One region of the Cupriavidus sp. HMR-1 genome, then DNA from elsewhere that is predicted to be linked to it. Evidence: predicted binding sites of a transcription regulator. Region 1 holds the regulator's gene; each other region holds the start of a gene.
The links. The regulator FNR, encoded in region 1, switches genes on or off when oxygen is low (the NO sensors DNR and NnrR bind a similar motif). The targets are predictions, from matches to a motif close to TTGATNNNNATCAA.

Region 1 (4,896 bases):
CCTGCTGGCCTGCATCTTCGGTCTTGGTTACCTGGCGCTGTATCCGGGCCTGGGATCGTACGCCGGTATGCTCAAGTTCTCGACGCAGGGCGAGCTTGCCGCTCACCGCGAGGCCGCCGAGAAAACGCAGCACCAGATCTACGCCAAGTATCTGAGCATGGATATCAAGCAGGTGGCGGCGGATCCTGACGCACGCGAGATCGGCCAGCGGTTGTTCCTGAACTACTGCGCGCAGTGCCACGGTTCGGATGCGCGTGGCAGCCGAGGCTTCCCCAACCTGACCGACAACGATTGGCTCTACGGTGGCGAGCCGGAGACGATCCAGCAGACGATCACCAAGGGCCGCAATGGCGTGATGCCATCGTTTGCCAGCACGATCGATGCGAAGCAGGCCGGCGATACTGCCCAGTACGTGCGTTCGCTGTCTGGTCTGTCGTCGGATCCGATTCGCGCATCGCGTGGCGAAAGCACGTTCAAGTCGACCTGCGCGGCCTGCCATGGCGCCAACGGCAAGGGCAACCAGGCACTCGGCGCGCCGAACCTGACCGACAACACGTGGTTGTACGGCAGCTCGGAAGCGACCATCGTCGACGCGATCCTGAAGGGACATAACGGTCATATGCCGGCGCACGAGGAGATTCTGACGCCTGAGCGCATCCGCATGCTGACCGCATATGTGTGGGGTCTCTCGAATACGGGAGGCGCTGCAAAATGACTAACTGCCCCGGGGCCGGGCGGCGTGCCGCCCACCGGGGCGTGAGGGCAACACGATGAGCGCGCCCCTTAACGCCCCCGATCACTCGGACGATCACGCCTCGAACGATCCGTCTGCAAGCCAGTCGGCGAGCGATCGTAACGGCAACACTTGGCGTCCCGCGCCGCCCCCCAAGGGGGCCGAGACCACCGAGGAAGCGCTGTACGAGGTCCGCCGCAAGATCTATCCGCGCTCGACTTCTGGCGCGTTTTCGAGCTGGCGCGTGTGGCTGGTCATCCTGACGCAGTTGATTTACTACGGAACGCCCTGGCTGCAGTGGAATGATCGCCAGGCCGTGCTGTTCGATCTCGGCGCGCGCAAGTTCTACATCTTCGGTCTCGTGCTGTGGCCGCAGGATGTGATCTATCTCGCTGTGCTGCTGGTCATTTCTGCGCTATCGCTATTTCTGTTCACCGCCATCGCGGGACGCCTGTTCTGCGGCTATGCCTGTCCTCAGACGGTCTACACAGAGATATTCATGTGGATCGAGCGACATGTCGAAGGGGATCGCATCGCGCGGATCCGACTCGACGGCGATCCCTGGAGCCTGCGCAAGCTGCGAATCAAGGCGACCAAGCATGTGCTCTGGGTGCTGATCGCACTGTGGACGGGCTTCACGTTTATCGGGTATTTCGCACCGATTCGGGAACTTGGTAGCGAGGTCCTGCATTTCACGCTAGGACCCTGGCAGAGCTTCTGGATGCTGTTCTACGCATTTGCGACCTGGGGCAACGCCGGATTCATGCGCGAGCAGGTGTGCAAGTACATGTGCCCCTATGCGCGTTTCCAGAGCGTGATGGTCGACCGCGATACCTATGTCGTGACCTATGACGTGGGTCGTGGGGAGCCGCGTGGTAGCCGTTCCCGCAAGACCGATCGCCATGCGGCTGGTATTGGCGATTGCGTGAATTGCAGTATCTGCGTGCAGGTGTGTCCGACCGGTATCGATATTCGTGATGGCCTCCAGTACGAGTGCATCGGTTGTGGCGCCTGTATCGACGCGTGCAATCTCGTCATGGACAAGATGGAGTACCCGCGCGGCCTGATCCGATACACGTCGGAAAACGCCATGCGCAAGTCCCTGACGACATCCGACGCGCGCAAACGGCTGCTGCGACCACGCACGATCATCTATACGCTGATCTGGCTGGTTCTGGCGGCGGGCTTCGTCGCATCGCTGGCAATGCGGTCGCCGATCAAGGTCGACATCATTCGGGATCGCGGCGCGCTGGGCCGGGAAGTGGAGGGCCGCTGGATCGAGAACGTCTATCGGCTCCAGGTGATCAACACCACGGAAGCGCCGATGCGGATTCGCGTGCAGGCTGAGGGCGACGATCTGACTGGACTGACGGTCGAGTATGACAAGTCCGCCGAGGCCATGCAGCCAACGTCCAACCGGTTGTTGCCGATTCGCATTCGCGTGCCGATCGACGATGCCAAGGAAGGCACGCACAAGATCAACGTAACCGTGACGGCGGAGGGCGAGGACGGCCGAGACGCGCATATCAGGCAATCCACGAGTTTCATTGTTCCCCGCAATCTGTGATGCTGAGGGTGAAATGGCAGCAAACAAGGAGAGCGCAATGACATCCCAACAGTCCAAGCCCTGGTACAGGGAACCGTGGCCGTGGCTTTTGATGAGCGGTCCGTTGCTTGCAATTATTGGCTGCGGCGTGACCATCTGGCTTGCCAACACGCATCCGGATTTGCCGATTTCCGGCGTGGAGCGTCATGGCCTGGTCGTGGAGAAAACGGGGGCGGAGCATGTAGCGTCGCCGGCTGCGAGGCGCCCATGAGACTCCGCTGGCTGATGTGGGTACTTTGGCCGGCGTTTCTGATGGGCGGAGCGGCCACCGCCACCGTGTTTTCGGTCGTTGATCCGGGCGATCTCACGTTCTTCGGGCACCAGGTGGAAGCGTCTCGTGAGGCGGTCTACACGATTGGCTTCCTGGTGGCGTGGTTGTTTTGCGCATTGTCCAGTGGGCTGACGCTCTACACCATGCCAACCAAGCTCGAGGAGACCGACGAACTCGAGTAATGGCTCGAGTGCTGGCAGAAAGCAAAACGGCCGCACCGGGAGATCTGCTCCCGATACGGCCGTTTTCCTGGCCACGATGCCCGTTAGCAGTTTCGGCTATAGACCTGCCTGATGCCTTCCATGTCCACGAGTTTCACGTGTCGTTGGCGAATCTGAATCAGGCCGGCTTCGGCGAATCGAGAAAAGAGCCGACTCACGGTTTCGAGCTTGAGGCCAAGATAGCTGCCGATTTCTTCGCGGCTCATCCGCAGCACGAACTCGCTCGACGAGTAACCGCGCATCGACAGGCGCTCGGACATGTTGACGAGAAATGCTGCCAGGCGCTCTTCGGCACGCATCGAGCCAAGAGTGATCAGCATGATCTGGTCCTGCGAGATTTCCTTGCTCATCAGCCTCAGGAACTGCTGCTGGAGAGAAGGCAACGTGCCGGACAGCGATTGCAGGTCATCGAATCGCACGACGCAGACCTCTGTGTCCTCGAGCGCGGTGGCGTCGGACGCATGCTGCATCTCGCTGAGGCCGTCGAGCCCGACGACCTCACCGGGCAAATGGAAGCCGGTGATTTGCGTGCGTCCGTCCTCCATGGTCACGTGGGTCTTCAATGTGCCAAAGCGGATCGCATAGACTGCGGTAAGTGGTTCGCCCATGCGATAGAGCGTTTCGCCCTTATGAACACGAACGCGTTCCTGTACGAGCGTGTCCATCTTTGCGAGGTCCTGTTGCGACATGCCCACGGGAAGGCAAAGCTGGCCCATGGCGCAAGTGGAGCAACGCGGAGACATCTCGGTGACGGGAATGGAGGTAAGCAATTGATGGTGCTCGCATGAATGCGCTTGCGATGGAGGCGCGATGCAGGCATTTTACAGCGTGATGTGACGCAGAAGCGAGGAACAGTTGCCATTTGGTGTGCTTTTCAGTGTCTTTACACTTGCGTTGCTTGGTGGCGTGCATTGCGCCGCCATGTGCGGAGGAATTGCCATTGCCGTCGAGCAACGGCAATCCGGGGGGGCTGTTGCGGTCGTTAGCCTCGTGCATCGCTCGCGATTTCACTGGTGGCTGGAACTGCTGGTCATGCACGCCGGGCGTCTCACGACCTATGTGCTGCTTGGGGCGCTGATGGGAGCGGTGGGTGCGACAGTCTGGAAGCAGGACTACCTTCCAGTGCAGCGCTGGCTCTATGGCGCGGGCAGCCTGTTACTGGTTCTGACCGGGGTGTGGTTGTTGCGGGGCCGCGTCATGCGTGCAGCATGGCTCGAACGGCTGGCGGCGCGGGCTGCCTCGTATGTCGTCCGGGGCGTCGCGTCGCTGGGCATGCAGATGCCGCTTCGCTTGCGTCGGCACGCGCCCATCATGCGGCGCTATGGGATGGGGTTGGCCTGGGGGCTGGTGCCCTGTGGTATGGTGTATGGCGCACTTGCGCTGGCCTTGTTGGCTGGAAATGCGCCATCTGGGGCACTTGTCATGGCGGCCTTTGGCATTGGGACGCTGCCCAACCTGCTGGTGATCTCGGGTTTGTCGGGCTACCTGCGGCAACTGTCGCGCCGCCCCGGCGTTCGAGTGGGCGCCGCGCTTGTTGTGATCGGTTTTGGGGCGCTGGGTGTCGCACGCGCCGTCTGGCTGCCCGATACGCTGGCCAATCACGGCTTCTGCGTCGTGTTCTAGACTTTTTTGCTGGTTGCAGGGCGGGGCTGGAATGCCATACAATCGCGAAAACCACGGTATCGCGCTCCGATGCGCTCGTGGCGTCGCCGGGGCTGCATTCCCGATCTGGGATGTGTGCCCAGGGGGTCTGGGCAGGTCTGGCTTGCCGGGATCGTCCCCACAGTTCATCCGGTTCACAAGATCTGGTTCCAAAGTCCGATGGGGCTGTGTGGAGAGGTGGCGCTGGTGCCAGGCGAAGTTGCCTGGGCCGATATCGATTGTTTCTTGCCGCCTTGGCGATCTGATTGTCCAGGTGAATGTCCACCCCAAAAGGGAGAGGGTGCGACGCAAGAGGTCCGTTGACTGGCGTAGTCTGTCAGCCCCGGACGATCTCCTGCCGGAACGACCCGGCAATTCGATGCAAAGAAAATGAGGTGCACGGCTCCGCTGCGAAAAGCTGCGA
Region 2 (4,896 bases), on a different contig from region 1:
GAGATTCTATGCGGCGATTCCGGAATACGTTATCAGAACCGAGGTCGAGAACGTCGGTCACCTTGGCGCTACTCTTGTGAAGGCGTTTCAGCAATATCGCTTCGTCCGAAGCAAGCTGAGCTACAAGTGTTCCAAAGGCGGGATGCACCTTTGCAGCCGTTCTCTCGTCCATGGCGGACTTCAGTAGCGCCTCAAACATCTCCCAGAGGGGAGATGAATCATCTACAAACCGCAGGGCTTCGATAGCAGGGCCTACCAACTGCGCTGGGGGTGCTACCCTGTGAGCTTCAGGGACATCCCTTGCGATGCGCTCCGTCATACGACGAAAGCGGTCTTGGTAGGCGGCGGCCAATTGAAGTGGAGCCGTAAGCAAAAGCCTCGCAGTCTTGGTCGCGTCGGAAATAACTCCACCTACTTCCTTTGCCGATGGTGAGATGAGGTCGTCATACAGTTTGACCAGCAGTTCTTCCGGCACCTTCACCAGATTTATCTCTACCCCCATTCTTGTCGCTCCTGTCCAGTGGCACTAGGTGTCATGCCTGTGTTCGATCCAGCCCCCGTCACCCGCAGCACCTGGCCTGACGCTGGACTTCATATACGAGTCGAGGCCCGCGCCTGTCAGCTTGGCCCGCGCAGGGACGAGTGTATTGGAGGCACCGCGACCCTGAGGTACTGGTGCCCCACTCATCTGTGTTACGTAGCCTGTCGCAATCCCGACCACCAGGAAGCGCCCCTCACACAGACAAATACTTCGGGTGCTGCTTTAGAGGGGGCGCATCCTTTGGCGATGCGTGCCACATGGTCACGAACGACGTCACCATTCTCGTTTCGCTCGCCGATATAGGTGGCATCGGGCAGTACGGAAAAAATGCCCTGGTCGTTCCGAATGTATCGGGAAAAGCCAAAGGCCTGCATCTGCTTGTGAAGGCCTTGGTACTCGGCGTAGCTGCCATCGTGAATGGTCACGCGAACTAGGTAATGCATGTGTGCTCTCCTGCCGCGCGGAGCGGCTCGGTTCGTAAGCATGCCAAGCGCCAACTGTCAAATAAGCAAGTTTCATTGGCGCTGACATTCTGGTCTGCATAGAATCGAGCCTTGAGGAGGTCAGCCGCGTAAAGCGGCCGCCTCATCATGGCTCTGTGCCCGGAGACCCGACCAGCGCTCTACTTTGGCGAGCGGACGCTGGCCGGGTCTGTGCTTTTCCGGCTCCTGACGTGGCACGTCTATCAAGAGCCGAGACATCTTCTCTTCATCGTTTCCCCCCAGATATTGTTGCCCGGTTGAAATTTCTACTAAGTGTAGTGTGGGCAAACAGCATGACCAGTCTTGACAATCGGTTTTCACATTGCCGGGCCGGCAGTGCGGCAGCGCCACAATCCTGCAAAGCGCGCCGCCTCAAGGTTTTGCGGCAGGCCGTTCGGTGGTGCAAAAAAATCCGAAAATATTTCTATGGGAACTGGACGACGATAGGTGGCCCGTCATGCGGCGGATGCTGCTGTGCGGTGATGTTCGCGAGAGCCCTGAGGATTACTTGTCGACGCCTGGAAGTGGCTTTCCGTTGCGTGGGGGCACCGGCGCGGCATCGGCAACCATCGCGTCGGACGGGAAGAGTCGCAGGAACGTCCGAGCCACCTCAGGATCACGGCAGCCCAGCCAGTCATCCCACTCTTCGCGCTGCAGAATGACAATACCGCGCTTCTCATCCCCGGGCTTGTGGAAGCGTCGCATCAGCGGATGGCTGTCTGCGTTGAGCGTCGGCATGGTGAACGACACCGCGCCATCCGGCCACGTGCGCCACAATCCCGCGATCGCAAACGGCTCGCCGTCCGGTAGGCCAATCCTCCACCGCATGGCCTTGCCCGTCTCCCAGTTAGGCTCATAGAAGCCAGTGGTCGGGATCAGGCAAAGCTGCGAAGCACTTCCAGTGCTTGGCGAACGAGCTGAGCTTGCCGATCGTTTCCGTCCGTGCGTTGGCCGTGGGGTAGTAGCGCACACCAGGCGGCATCTTTGCCTTGGGCACCATGCTGAATGAACCCAGCACCGCCTCGCGCGAGCCGTCCTCCGCGGCGCGGATGATTGGGGCAGGGTAGTCGGGCCAGGTCTCAGCCTTCCACTCGCCGGCGGGTGGCTCGACACCGAAGACATCGCGTAACACCTGGCGCTGGACGGGGGCATAGTTCACGCACATAGGGCTGTCTCCATGGGAGTGTGTTTCATGGTACACGCGCTTCCCGGAACGCCGCAGCCCAGATCGCTTCGGCTATGCCGCGCCAGCCGAACTCCTTGCCGGCGCGCTGGACCTCAGATGATTGCCAAACGCGCTCGAACGTCTCTGGGTCGAAGTCGGCACCGGTGAGTAGGCGTGCCTGGGAGGGTGTCTTCGCCAGGAGGACCTCGAGCTCGTGCCGCACTTCCTCGAGCTGATCGCCTGCCGGCTCTCCCAAACCGTTCTCCCAACCGTGGAATCCCACGGCGCCCGTGCCTGCATTGAGGCGATCAAGGGCGTCAAGTAGGCGCTGCGCTACTTGTCGGACAGTCGGCAAGCTAGGGGGTGCCTCGTGGATTTGGCAGCCTGCGGCTGATTTTTTGTTGCCCATGGCAATGCTTGATACTGTATGGATGTACAGTATAAATTCGCCAGCGACGGGGTGGTAAATTTTCCAACGCCCTCCCGGAAAGCCGCGCCACAGCCAGAGCGATTTTTCTCGGTGGTTGGAAAATCTGAAATCCAAGTGCTTGATTCTTATGGTGGAAAGTGACTTGAACGGCTGGATTGTGATTCCTGTCGTCGTGGGTTCGAGTCCCATCAGCCACCCCAAAGAATTGTCGTCAAAACAGCGCCTCCGGGCGCTGTTTTGCATTTCGGCAAAGCTTCTTGTGGACGAGGGATAGGCGCGCTTGCGTTGGATCAACTATCCCCGCAATCAGTCGTACGTCCAGATTCGCCAGGGCTACTATCAAGCCATCGGACAACAGCCTCTCTCGCTTGTCATGGCTAAGAAGTTTCCCCTGCATCCCGCACACCCGGAGCGCGTGTGCTGGGGGTGCGACAAATTCTGTTCGACCGATGCAATGGGCTGTGGCAATGGCTCAAGCCGCACACAGCACCCCGCCGAATTGCTCGGCGAAGATTGGTATCTACATGGCGACTGGGGCATCGAGCCTCAACTCGATGCCCCAGCAAAGACCGGGCTTGGATAACCAGTCGGTCGATTTGATCGCTTCAATCCCCTGAAGCCGGTCTGCACCGCCCAAATGCAGCTTGAGCGGCGCAAACGCTCATGAAAGTATCATGATGACGACCATCCCCCAGATTGTCAGCAGGGTGTTGCCCACAGCGTAGGTCACGGTATATCCAAGGCCTGGCACTTGGCTTTTTGCCGTCTCGCAGATCATGCCGAGCGCAGCAGTGGTTGTGCGCGCGCCGGCACAGACTCCAAGCACGAGTGCCGGATGAAAGCGGAAGACGTACTTGGCCAGGTACATGCCGATAATCAGCGGAACCGATGTGGCGAAAATACCCCAGAGGAAGAGGCTGACACCGAGTTTCTGCAGGCCGGCAATAAAGCCAGGGCCCGCGGAAATACCGACGACCGCGATGAACACATTGAGGCCAACCGAGTTCATGAACCAAAGAGTCGGTTCAGGTATGCGTCCGAAAGTCGGGTGAATGGCCCGGTACCAACCGAAGATAATACCCGCGATCAGCGCGCCACCTGCCGTGGAAAGCGTCAGGGGAATACCGGCGACGTTGATCACGATGGCGCCGATAAATGCGCCGACGGTAATCGCCAGCGACACGAATGCCACGTCGGTCACCGTCGTCGGGCGGTCGATATATCCGACATGCTTTGCCGTTGCATTGATGTCCTGCGTGCGGCCGACCACGGTGATGACGTCACCGCGGTAGAGCTTGGTTTTCGGCAGTACGGGGATGACTGTTTCCGTTGGTCCGCGCTTGATCTTCTTCAGGAAAATTCCACGCGCACCGGGCCACCGAGACATCTCCTGCAGCGTGTGGCCATCAACCTCCTTGTTGGTGATATAGATGTCCACACCCTCCGTCTGCACATTGAGCAGTTCTGAGTCTTCCACTTCCCGGCCGCTTGGTCCCAGTCTGGCAATCAGTTGATCGCGCTTTCCGCCTATTGCGACGATATCGCCAGGCTCCAGAACGGTATCGAGTTGTGCCTCGATAATCTTGCCGCCTCGGCGAATGCGTTCGATAAAGGCGCGTACGCCTTCGGCCGTGCTGGCCTCCAGTTCGGCTACGGACTTGCCGATGTATGGGCTGTGGGGGGCCAGCGCGTAGGCTCGCAGCTCAAACTCATGCCATTCGGTGCCTTCTCCGTCTGCTCCGGCTCCAAGTTGCTGCTCATAATCCTTGCAGGCAGCTACAAGGTCGATGCCAAGCAGTTTGGGGCCGATCTGCGCCAGGAGAATTGCCGAGCCGACTGTACCGAAGATATACGTGACCGCATAGGCGATCGGCATGCCGTCCAGAAGCTGTTTGGCCTCTTCCGGAGATCGGCCCAGGCGATTGATGGCATCAGTGGCGAGACCCATGGAAGCCGAGATTGTCTGCGAACCCGCAAACAATCCGGCTGCCGACCCGAGATCGTATCCGGCGACCATCGCCGCAATGATTGATGCGGCGAGACACAGCACCGCGACTATCGCAGCAAAAATGGCTTGGGGAATGCCATCCTTCGCAATGCCGCGAACGAACTGCGGGCCGACGCCATAGCCCACCGCAAACAGAAACATCAGGAAAAAGACGGATTTCACGTTCGCGGAGATCTTCACGCCGAGGATGCCGATGACGATCGCCACCAGCAGCGTCGATGTCACGGCGCCCAGGCTGAACCCCTTGTAGCTCTTCCCGCCTACCCAGTA
Region 3 (4,896 bases), on a different contig from region 1:
CGTCATGGGTGGAACCACGCGCACGCTGCTGCGCAACGCACCGGTGCCGCTGCTGATGTCGCATTGAAGCGCGTGATACGTACTGTTCTGCCATCGCTTCAAAGCCGGTGACAGGATCTGGCGATATCGACAACACCGATACTGACGACGCCAACACCAACATCACAGACCATGCACATCCAGTTCCTTGGGGCTACGGACACCGTGACCGGTTCGCGCTTTCTGCTAGACACCGGAGAAGCGCGGGTTCTGATCGACTGCGGACTGTTTCAGGGCTACAAGGCCCTGCGGCTGCGTAACTGGGATCGCTTTCCGATCAGCCCGGGCAGTCTCGATGCCGTGGTGCTGACACACGCGCATATCGACCACAGCGGCTATCTGCCCTTGTTGGTGAAGCGCGGTTACAAGGGGCGCGTGCACTGCACGACGGGAACCGCGGAGCTTTGCGGCCTGCTGCTGCCGGACAGCGCCCATCTGGCGGAAGAAGACGCCAACTACGCCAATCGCAAGGGGTATTCGCGTCATCAACCGGCGCTGCCGCTCTATACCGTGGCGGATGCCATGCATGCGCTGGAGCATCTGAAGCCCGCGCCTTATAGCAAGCGGGTGACAATCGCACGCGGTGTGGAAGCGGAGTTTCATCGCGCGGGCCATATTCTTGGCTCGTCCAGCGTGACGATCCATGCCAAGGGCCGGCGCATCCTGTTCTCCGGCGACCTCGGCCCGCAAGATGACATGCTGATGCGGCCGCCGGAGCCACCCACCGCGGCGGATTACCTTATAGTGGAATCGACTTACGGTGACCGCCTGCATCCGGAAGGCGATCCCATCGAGCTGCTGGCCGATATCATTCGCAAGACCGTTGCCCGGGGCGGCAGCGTGATCATTCCCGTCTTTGCGGTTGGGCGTGCCCAGTTGCTGCTGTATTGCCTCTACCGGCTGCGCCAGCGACGGCGCTTTCCCGATGTGCCCATCTATTTGAACAGCCCGATGGCCATCGAAGCCACGCGGATTCTCTCCGAGCACTCGGACGAACTGCGCATCGACCCCGAAACGTGCGCGGCTGCCTGTTCGGTGGCGATTCCGACCCGGAGCATGGAGGAGTCGATCCGCATCAACCGGGTGGATCAACCGAAGATCATCCTGGCTGGTAGCGGAATGCTGACGGGCGGGCGCGTGGTGCATCACCTCGAATCGTTCGGGCAGGACCCGCGCAGCACTTTCCTGCTGGTGGGGTTCCAGGCGGCCGGAACGCGGGGTGCGACGCTGGCATCCGGCCAGCGCACGTTGCGTATGCACGGGCGCGAAGTCGAACTGCGTGCTTCAGTCGAACAGATTCGCCATTTCTCGGCACACGCCGATGCGGATGGGCTGATGGACTGGATGAGTGCCATCGGGACACCGCCACGGCAGACGTTCATCGTGCACGGCGAGCCCAGTGCCGCCGATGCGCTACGCCAGCGCATCGAGCATTCGCTGCATTGGGATGTCACGATACCGGAGTACCGGGGTATCTATAGGCTCGACTAAGCGCTCGACTAAGCGCCCGAGCAAGGTGTGCCGGCGCGGCTAGTAGGAAAAGAGGGTGGGAATCGTGGCGTGGCGCAGCAGGGTGTCCGTCACGCCACCCAGCAATTCCTCGCGCAGCAGTCCCCGGCCATACGCGCCACAAACCAGCAGATCTGCCCGGCGCTGGCCGGCGATGGCAAGCAGTGACTCGCCGATATCGGCCGATCGTTCCAGCACCATCTCGACCATGCTCGCGTGCACGCCATGCCGAGCCAGCCAGTTTGCCGCGTAGGCGGGCGGCGAGAGTTCGGCCTTGCGGCGCGCGTACGGTGGAATGCACGACACCACGTCGACCTGGGTGGCGCGCTTAAGCAACGGCAGCGCGTCATGCAGCGCGCGCGCGGATTCGCGGGTGCCGTTCCAGGCCACCACGATCGAACCATAGGGGAAGGTGGAAGCGTCCGGCAGCGGCCCTTGAGGAATGACCAGTACCGGGCGGCCACTCGAAAGAATGGCCGTCTCGACGAAGTGCCGGGCTACCTCGCTGTCGGTGTTCAGTCGGTCCGGACGGCCGACGATCAGCAGGTCGGCCAGCCGGCCTTCGCATTGAATGGCGTCGGTGGGCGCGCCCTCGCCAACGCGCCAGTCGACGGCAAACGTCGCGGCTTCGGTGGCGATGTCGAAGGCTTCCCGGGCGGCTTCACATGCGGCGCCAAGATCCGGCGCGTATGCCTGGCGCTCGCGGCGGCCGTCCGCGGTGCGATAGACCCACGCTGGCTCGTCCGCGCTCAGCGAGAGCAGGCCGATCAGCGTGGCGTTGAACGATCCGGCCAGCGCCACGGCATGACAGAGCCGGGCCTCCACTGATTGCGAGGCATCGACGTGGACCATGATCGCCGAGATGTCCATGTGGTCTCCTGAAAAAGCAAGGCGCTTCGGCGCCATTTGGGTCTCAAATGTATGCGTGATGTGCCGCGTATGGTTGCGACAGATCAAGAGCGCCTGATTCGGTGGACTCGGGTCATCTTGCGATACATCAACCATGGAGCCTTGGCACGTCCTATGCTGGGTCAGTGAGGGCACGTGGCCCGGACTGAGGAGACCGATATGTATGAACGCATCCTGGTTGCCGTGGATGGCAGCCCGTCTTCCGACCTGGCCATTGCGCAGGCAGCCGGGCTGGCCAAGGGCCTGGGCGCGGAGGTGAAGGTCCTGTTCGTAGTGGACGAGGGCGAAGTGTTCCTTGAGGCAGGTTTCGTCAATCCGCAGGACATCCTGAATGGACTGACGGACTTTGGCAGGAAGGCCCTTGCAGCCGCCGCTCACCGCCTCCAGGACGCTGGCGTGCGGTTTCAGACCGAACTGGCAGAGAAGTCAGCGGTGCCGGGTGACATCGCTGGCGCGATCGTCGGCTATGCCGACCGCTGGCCAGCCGATGTGATCGTGATGGGTACACGCGGCCGACGCGGTGTGCGCCGCATGATCATGGGTAGCGTCTCTGAAGGTGTGGTGGCCAAGACCAGCAAGCCGGTGCTGCTGATTCGCGGCGAGTCGGCCTGAACGACGGGGCTGTGGCCGGGGGCCACGACGTTATAGCTTGTCTTCGTCGCCGAACAGCCTCGCCTCGATCGCATAGCGGACCAGTGCGGCGTCGCTGCGAAGCTGGAGCTTTTCCATCAGGCGCATCTTGTAGGTGCTGACCGTCTTGGCGCTGACGCACAGCGCGGCGGCGATCTGCGTCAGCGACTCGCCATCGACGATGCGCCGGAATACCTCGAGTTCACGATCCGACAGGCCTTCGTGCGGCGCATCGGGCTTTTCCTGCAGGCCCAGCGCCAGCTTTTCGGCCATGGCGGGGCTGACGTAGGTGCCGCCCGCGGCCACCTTCCTGAGCGCCTCGACCAGTTCCGTCGCCGCGCTTTCCTTGGTCAGGTAGCCGGCCGCGCCGGCACGGAAGGCGCGGACCACATACTGTTCCTCCGCGTGCATCGTCAGCACGAGGATTCGTAGTGCAGGATGATCGGCCCGCAGTTGCCGGATCAGTTCCAGCCCGTTCCGGCCGGGCATCGACAGGTCCAGCAGGATGACATGCGGGGACAGCTCGCGCACGAGTTGTGGCACCTCGGTACCGCGGGCTGCTTCGCCAACCACCTCGAAGTCGCTGGTGCGTTCGAGGATATGGCGCAATCCGTTTCGCACCACAGTGTGATCGTCTGCAATGATCACGCGAATCATGCCTGGGTCTCCTTGCAATCCGGATGACCCGGAAAAGTGACGACGAGTTCGAAGCCGTCGCCGGGCGAATGTTCGATGGACACCGTGCCACCCAGCAGGCGTGCCCGTTCCCGGATGCCAAGCAGGCCGAACGAGCGGCGCGCGCCATCCTTCGGCTGGCCGTTCCAGCCGCGCCCGTTATCGAGCACGCGCAGCACGTACTGGTCGTGGTCGTGGTCCTGGTTCTGGTGGGTCAGCGTCACCCAGGCCTCGCTGGCGTCCGCATGATGCACGACGTTGTTGAGCGCCTCCTGGACGATCCGGAATACAGCGGTGGCGGCTTGCTCGGTGACGTCGATTTCCTCCGGCGTCCGCGTGCTCACCGAGATCGCGTAGCGCCGGCTGAAATCCTTGGCTAGCCAGTCCAGCGCGGCGGCGAGGCCCAGTTCATCGAGCAACGCCGGGCGCAGATCGGACGAAATCCTGCGCACGGCGGCGATGGTTTCGTCGATGACGGTGTGCATGGCGCTGACCTGTTCGAGCGCGCGCACGGCGCCGCAGTCCGCACGCAAGTCGGTCTCCAGCATCACAAGATCCATTTTCAGCGCGCTCAGACGCTGGCCCAGATCGTCGTGAAGCTCGCGCGCGACGCGCCGGCTTTCGTCCTCGCGCGCAGCCAGGATGCTGTCCGACAGCGCCTGGAGTTCCTCGCGGGACCGCTGCAGCGCTGCCTCGGCACGCACGCGAGCGGTGACGTCGCGCAGCATGACCGTGAAAAGCTTGTGTCCGGCACCATCGGAGGTCTGCGAGATCGACGCTTCGATCGGGAATTCGGTTCCGTCCTGACGCAGGGCGTATAGCGTGAGCTGGCGCCCCATCTGCCGGTCGGAAACACCGGTCACGCCAAAACGCGTGACGTGCGCGGCATGGGCAGTGCGGAAACGGGCAGGGATGAAATCGCCGAGGGGGCGGCCCATGGCCTGTTCCGCCGGCAAGCCGAACAGCGTTTCCGCCATCGGGTTGAACAGCACCACGCGCTGTTCTTCGTCCACCGAGATGATGGCTTCCATCGACGAGCGGATGATTCCCGCCAGCCGGGCTTCGTTTTCGGCGATTCGCCGGTCGCCATTGTCGTCGGTGCCCGTCAAGGCTTCCGGCCCCATTCCCAACTCC
Region 4 (4,896 bases), on a different contig from region 1:
GACGATGTGATCCTCCTTGGTGGCCAGGACGTAGCTCGGCACCTTGATCTTGCCCAGGTCGATCGAATGCCCGCACATCGACAACTCGTCGCGTTTGCATAGCCGGTTTTCCAGGTACATATTGCGCAGGTACCACGCGTACATGGGGCCGGGCAGGTTGGTCGCATCGGCGTTCCAATAGAGCAGGTCGAAGGCCGCCGGCGATTTCCCCTTCAGGTAGTTGGTGACGACGTACGGCCAGATCAGGTCGTTGGGTCGCAGGGTCTGGAAGACGAAGGCCAGTTCCTTGCCAGAGTAAATGCCACCGGTGCCAATGGTCTGCTCGCGCGCCGCCACGGTGGTTTCGTCGAGGAAGAAACCTAGGTCGCCCGGGTCGGTGAAGTCGAGCATGGTCGTCAGCAGTGTCATGCTGGCCACCATGTCTTCGCCGCGTGCCTCCTGGACTGCCAGGGCCGAGGTCAGCAGCGTGCCGCCGACGCACCAGCCCAGCGCGTTCACCTGGCTTGCGCCACCGATGGCACGGCTGACCTCCAGCGCCTTGATGACACCTTCCACATAGTCGTCCCAGGTGGTACCGCGCATGTCTTCTTGCGGATTGCGCCACGAAGTGACAAAGACCGTGTAACCCTGTTCGCAGGCGAAACGGACGAAGGAGTTCTCCGGCTGGAGATCGAGGATGTAGTACTTGTTGATGCAGGGCGGCACGATCACCAGCGGGCGCGACATCACCTTCGACGTCAGCGGCTTGTACTGGATCAGCTGCATCACATCGCATTCGAACACCACGGCGCCTTCGGATGTGGCGACGTCACGGCCCACCTCGAACGCCGACTCGTCGGTGATGGCGATGCGCCGCTGGCGCATGTCCTCGACATAGTTCGCGAAGCCGTTCAGGAGGCTCTCACCGTTGGTCTCCAATGCCAGCCGGATGGCTTCCGGGTTGGTGGCCAGGAAGTTGGACGGGCTCATGGCATCGACGAGTTGCCCCAGGAAGAAGGACAGTTTGCTCTTGTCGTCGTCGTTCAGATGGATCGACTCGGCCAGTTCGGCAAGCGTCTTGGCATTGAGGAGATAACCTTCCTTGAGCATCCGGTACCACGGGTTCTCGTCCCAGTCCTTCACCGCGAACCGGCGGTCCGGCTTTTGGTCTGCTCCGGCCTGACCGAATGCCGAGGCCAGTATCGAAAACTGACCTTCAAGGTGCCGGAAGCCGGACTGCATCAGGCGGGGCATGTCGATGCCGCTGGGCAGGTAGCGTGGGTAGGCGAATAGCTCCGCGAGCGACGTCAGCGGCGAGGGAAAGCCGTTCAGCAGCGGATTGGCAAGCGGTGTCGGCACAGGCATTGGCGTTCTCATGACGAATGGCGTGTTATGTCGGACGGTTGCGCGGCTCATTGCTCGCGTCGTTTTGCTGACGTTGGCATGATCAGGGCGTCACCGTCGACCACGACTTTGTCCTGGACCATGCAGACCGTGCTGAGCGCGACACGCCGTTTCTCCGGTTGGAGATCCGTGACCGTGACTGTCACGTGCACGGTTTCACCAGGCTTCACCGGGGCCCTGAAGCGCAGGTTCTGGCTCAGGTAGATCGATCCCGGGCCGGGCAGGCGACTGGCCAACGCTGCCGAGATCACGCTGGCCGTCAGCATCCCGTGGGCGATGCGCCCGCCAAACGGCGTGGTCTTCGCGAAGTCGTCGTCAAGATGGATGGCGTTGTTGTCGCCGGAAGCCGTCGCGAACAACTCGATATCGGTTTCAGTGATGGTCTTGGCGTAGCTTGCGGTCATGCCAAGCTGCAGGTCTTCGTAGTCATAGCCATTCAGGGTGTTCACGAGGTCTCCTTGATAGTGTTGAAAGCTGTTCGGGCGCCAGATCCAGGCGATACCCGCGCGCCGACGCGCGCGGCGCCGCGTATCGTTCAACGGGTGGTCGAGGTGTAGCCGGATCCCGCGCCTCAATGGGTGCGTGCCCCATCTTCAGTGCATGGAGCGCGTGTGCAGGCTGTGCCGGGGACTAACGGACGATCGGTTCTTCATCCCCTGCGAAGCAGGGTCTGCACTTCGATCGGCGATCCGGGGGCATTCACATGCGGAATGTCCCGGCGTGTGTCGTGGACGGGGTTGCTGACGGGGGCGCTCAAGCATGAACCGAACATGGATTCAAGAGCCCCAGCATAGGTGGGCAACTGGCGATCGACTTTGCATGAACAGCCAGGGCGTTGACATTTCGTGCCACGCGAGCCAAGCGTAGCGATGCAAATGGATGGCGCGTTACCCGCGGCTACCGGGTTGCTCACCCGATTTCAGATGTTTCCGGTCTGAATGCCAAATCCGTGGGAAATCCAAATTGACCAGGGGATTCGTAGCATTACCCAGATGTCGCCCCGGCGTCTCTGCAAGCCACTAAATCGCGGCAGTTCGCTCTGATGGCTATCAATGCTCTGGATTTTTGCCGGCCGCTTCCCGTGGGAGCACGTGTCGGAGAGGGCCGGCATCGGGACGTTGACTCCAGTCAAGGAGACCGGGGCGGTACGGGGATACTGTAACTAAATCGATTCAGTTTACGAATCGAGAAACGCTCCCCGTATGCCGTGCCGGTATCCCGTGCCTGAAGGCAGGGGAATGCCGCCAGTTCGGCAATCGGTCAGCCGTTTGCAAACCGATTCGCCCTCAACCCAAGACCTCTATGTTCAAACACATCCTGCTGCCCGTTGACGGTTCCGACCAATCGCGCAAGGCTGTATCGGCGGCCATTGAATTTGCCCGTAGCACCAGGGCCCGTCTGACGCCATACATTTGCAAGGAAGAGCCTCGCTTGTCCATTTCGATGAGCGCGGCGGTCGATACCGAAAGTGTCGCGAGCAGGCTTGAAAGTGCGGCCCGGGAGGAACTCTCCCGGATTGAAGCCGCAGCCGCATTGGCGGGAGTACCGTGTATCGGAAAAACGTCCTCCGCCTCGGCACCACATCTTGGGATTATCGAGAAAGCCAATGAATTGCAGTGCGATGTCATTTTCATGGCGTCTCACGGTCGAAAGGGGTTGGGAAAGCTGCTGCTTGGCAGCGTCACGCAGGACGTGCTCTCCCATAGCACGATCCCCGTTCTCGTGTTCCGATAAGCGCAATTCGCCAGACGATTCCACAAACAGAAGAGGAGGAGGTCATCGTGTACAAGAAAATCCTGTTGGCTGTTGATGATAGTGATGCCGCCGAGCTTGCCCTTGCGCAGGCCGTGACCGTCGCAAAAGCCATGAGCGCGGAGGTCAAGGCATTATTTGTTGTCACACAGGCGCTTGGCAGCACCTTGACGCCCGCCGAGGCGGCAACCGCGGCAATCGGCAAGCGGATACTGGAACATGCTCGCTCGAAGATGGAAGCCAACGGCTTGCACTATTCCACCGAACTGCTTGAAGAGGCCGGGTCGGCAGCAGGGCAGATTGCCGACACGATCACCAGCGAAGCCAATGACTGGGACGCAGATCTGATCGTAATGGGAACGCATGGCCGACGCGGCATCAAGCGTATGGTGCTTGGTAGCGTTTCAGAGGGCGTACTGACGCAATCCAGGATCCCTGTGCTGGTGGTGCGCAGTGATTTCGAGGATTGAACGTTCGGGGCGTGCTGACTGGCCGCTCATTGGCAATGATGCGCTGATGTCATTACCGTAGCTGCAGGCAGCATCGACATTGGGCAGCACTGCATGCCCCGGATAGGTCAGGCAGAAGTTCGCTTTGCCGGCCAATTGTGACTGTTCCCGCCAGAGCTTGGGAAACATCTGTTCCCATCCAATTGCACTTGCTGTTGGTATACGGGCTTTCTTCAGGAACAGTCGTGCAGTCCCAAGTATCTATGCATCAAGCCCCACCTTCGCGCCTTGGCAGCGAAGCGACCGATGCTATTCGCCAACTCAAGACGCTAACCGAGATTCTTCCGACAGACAGTCTGCTGCGCAAGGCCGCGTTAGCACTGCTGTTGGAAGCAAATGCCGGCGCGCAACCGAATGCCTTGCCGTTGACGTTGGTATCGCCTCCCGCACCGGGGTCTGCGCTCCCGGAGATCACTGGGAGGCGCGCATGACAGCGGTCGAATTCCAGCAGTTTGTCATGCTGACGGGGCGAGCACTCGCAATCCTCGGCGTCATCCTGCTTGTCGTCATTCGTCTGGCGTCCCCGCACGAAAATGGGAAAAAGTAGCCGCCCCCGCAAGCCGTATCGTCCACGTCAGGCAGAGGCCCATCTCCCCGGACGCTTGCAGCCGTGGGTGCTCGACAAGCTCTTCGCGCCGCTCGAAAGCATGTTGCAACATATCCGGGACGGCGGCGAGCTGGAGGTCGACGAAGATGAGCAGTTTTGGTACTACAGCACGACGATGGGAGGCAGTTTCAAATGCGCCGAGCTGCTCGAGTCGTTCGGCGACATCTTCGCCCGACAGAGGCAGCGCGACACGAACGCACCAGATCCCGAAGCGCTGTACGTCATGGCGGCAAGCATGACGGCGGAAATCCTGGCGATGCGCGAAGTGGAAGCCGCCATTGCCTGCGCTAGCGAGATGCGCGGCTATATGGGCGCGTCGTCATTGGGGAACATGAAGGATGCGGTGCTGCTGGCATCGCTGGATAGTCACATGACGACTGTGTACGGGCAGGGCGATGCGTAAGCGCTGAGGGCGTGTCCCTCCTTCCTGTCCCATTGGGCTGTGACGGACGAATCCTGTTGACGCGATGCAGTGGCGCACCTGCCTTGCGACCTATCCGCAAAGGCTTTCCAGAAATTTCTCCGGCCAGCTTGTGCTGCCTCTGAACCCCGAAGTCATCTCGGCCCCCTACAGTCTGGCGAAGCATGGCAGCTACTACAGCGGCCCTGTGCCGGGACTCCACCTGGAGCGCCCTTGACCGCAAT

Region 2: a site for FNR is predicted at 2,899-2,912, ahead of D769_RS31415 (DUF3079 domain-containing protein). Genes of this name have one in related genera too.
Region 3: a site for FNR is predicted at 2,536-2,549, ahead of D769_RS13455 (universal stress protein). Genes of this name have one in related genera too.
Region 4: a site for FNR is predicted at 2,502-2,515, ahead of D769_RS25135 (universal stress protein). Genes of this name have one in related genera too.

Annotation. Positions count from the first base shown of each region.
Region 1 is NZ_ANKP01000134.1:1,154-6,049, reverse strand. It holds gene ccoP (cytochrome-c oxidase, cbb3-type subunit III) at 1-715, shown strand, start outside; gene ccoG (cytochrome c oxidase accessory protein CcoG) at 771-2,300, shown strand; gene D769_RS17285 (hypothetical protein) at 2,314-2,550, shown strand; gene D769_RS17280 (hypothetical protein) at 2,547-2,792, shown strand; gene fnr (fumarate/nitrate reduction transcriptional regulator Fnr) at 2,876-3,601, opposite strand; gene D769_RS17270 (sulfite exporter TauE/SafE family protein) at 3,687-4,454, shown strand.
Region 2 is NZ_ANKP01000236.1:28,516-33,411, forward strand. It holds gene D769_RS24760 (Abi-alpha family protein) at 1-502, opposite strand, end outside; gene D769_RS32000 (hypothetical protein) at 694-984, opposite strand; partial or broken gene D769_RS24765 (SOS response-associated peptidase family protein) at 1,528-2,188, opposite strand; gene D769_RS24770 (hypothetical protein) at 2,214-2,861, opposite strand; gene D769_RS31415 (DUF3079 domain-containing protein) at 2,992-3,201, shown strand; gene aspT (aspartate-alanine antiporter) at 3,280-4,896, opposite strand, start outside.
Region 3 is NZ_ANKP01000094.1:3,538-8,433, reverse strand. It holds gene D769_RS13470 (universal stress protein) at 1-67, shown strand, start outside; gene D769_RS13465 (MBL fold metallo-hydrolase) at 172-1,530, shown strand; gene D769_RS13460 (universal stress protein) at 1,570-2,418, opposite strand; gene D769_RS13455 (universal stress protein) at 2,617-3,069, shown strand; gene D769_RS13450 (response regulator transcription factor) at 3,100-3,744, opposite strand; gene D769_RS13445 (PAS domain-containing sensor histidine kinase) at 3,741-4,886, opposite strand.
Region 4 is NZ_ANKP01000238.1:42,456-47,351, forward strand. It holds gene phaC (class I poly(R)-hydroxyalkanoic acid synthase) at 1-1,344, opposite strand, end outside; gene D769_RS25130 (MaoC family dehydratase) at 1,392-1,832, opposite strand; gene D769_RS25135 (universal stress protein) at 2,686-3,117, shown strand; gene D769_RS25140 (universal stress protein) at 3,165-3,605, shown strand; gene D769_RS25145 (hypothetical protein) at 4,259-4,654, shown strand.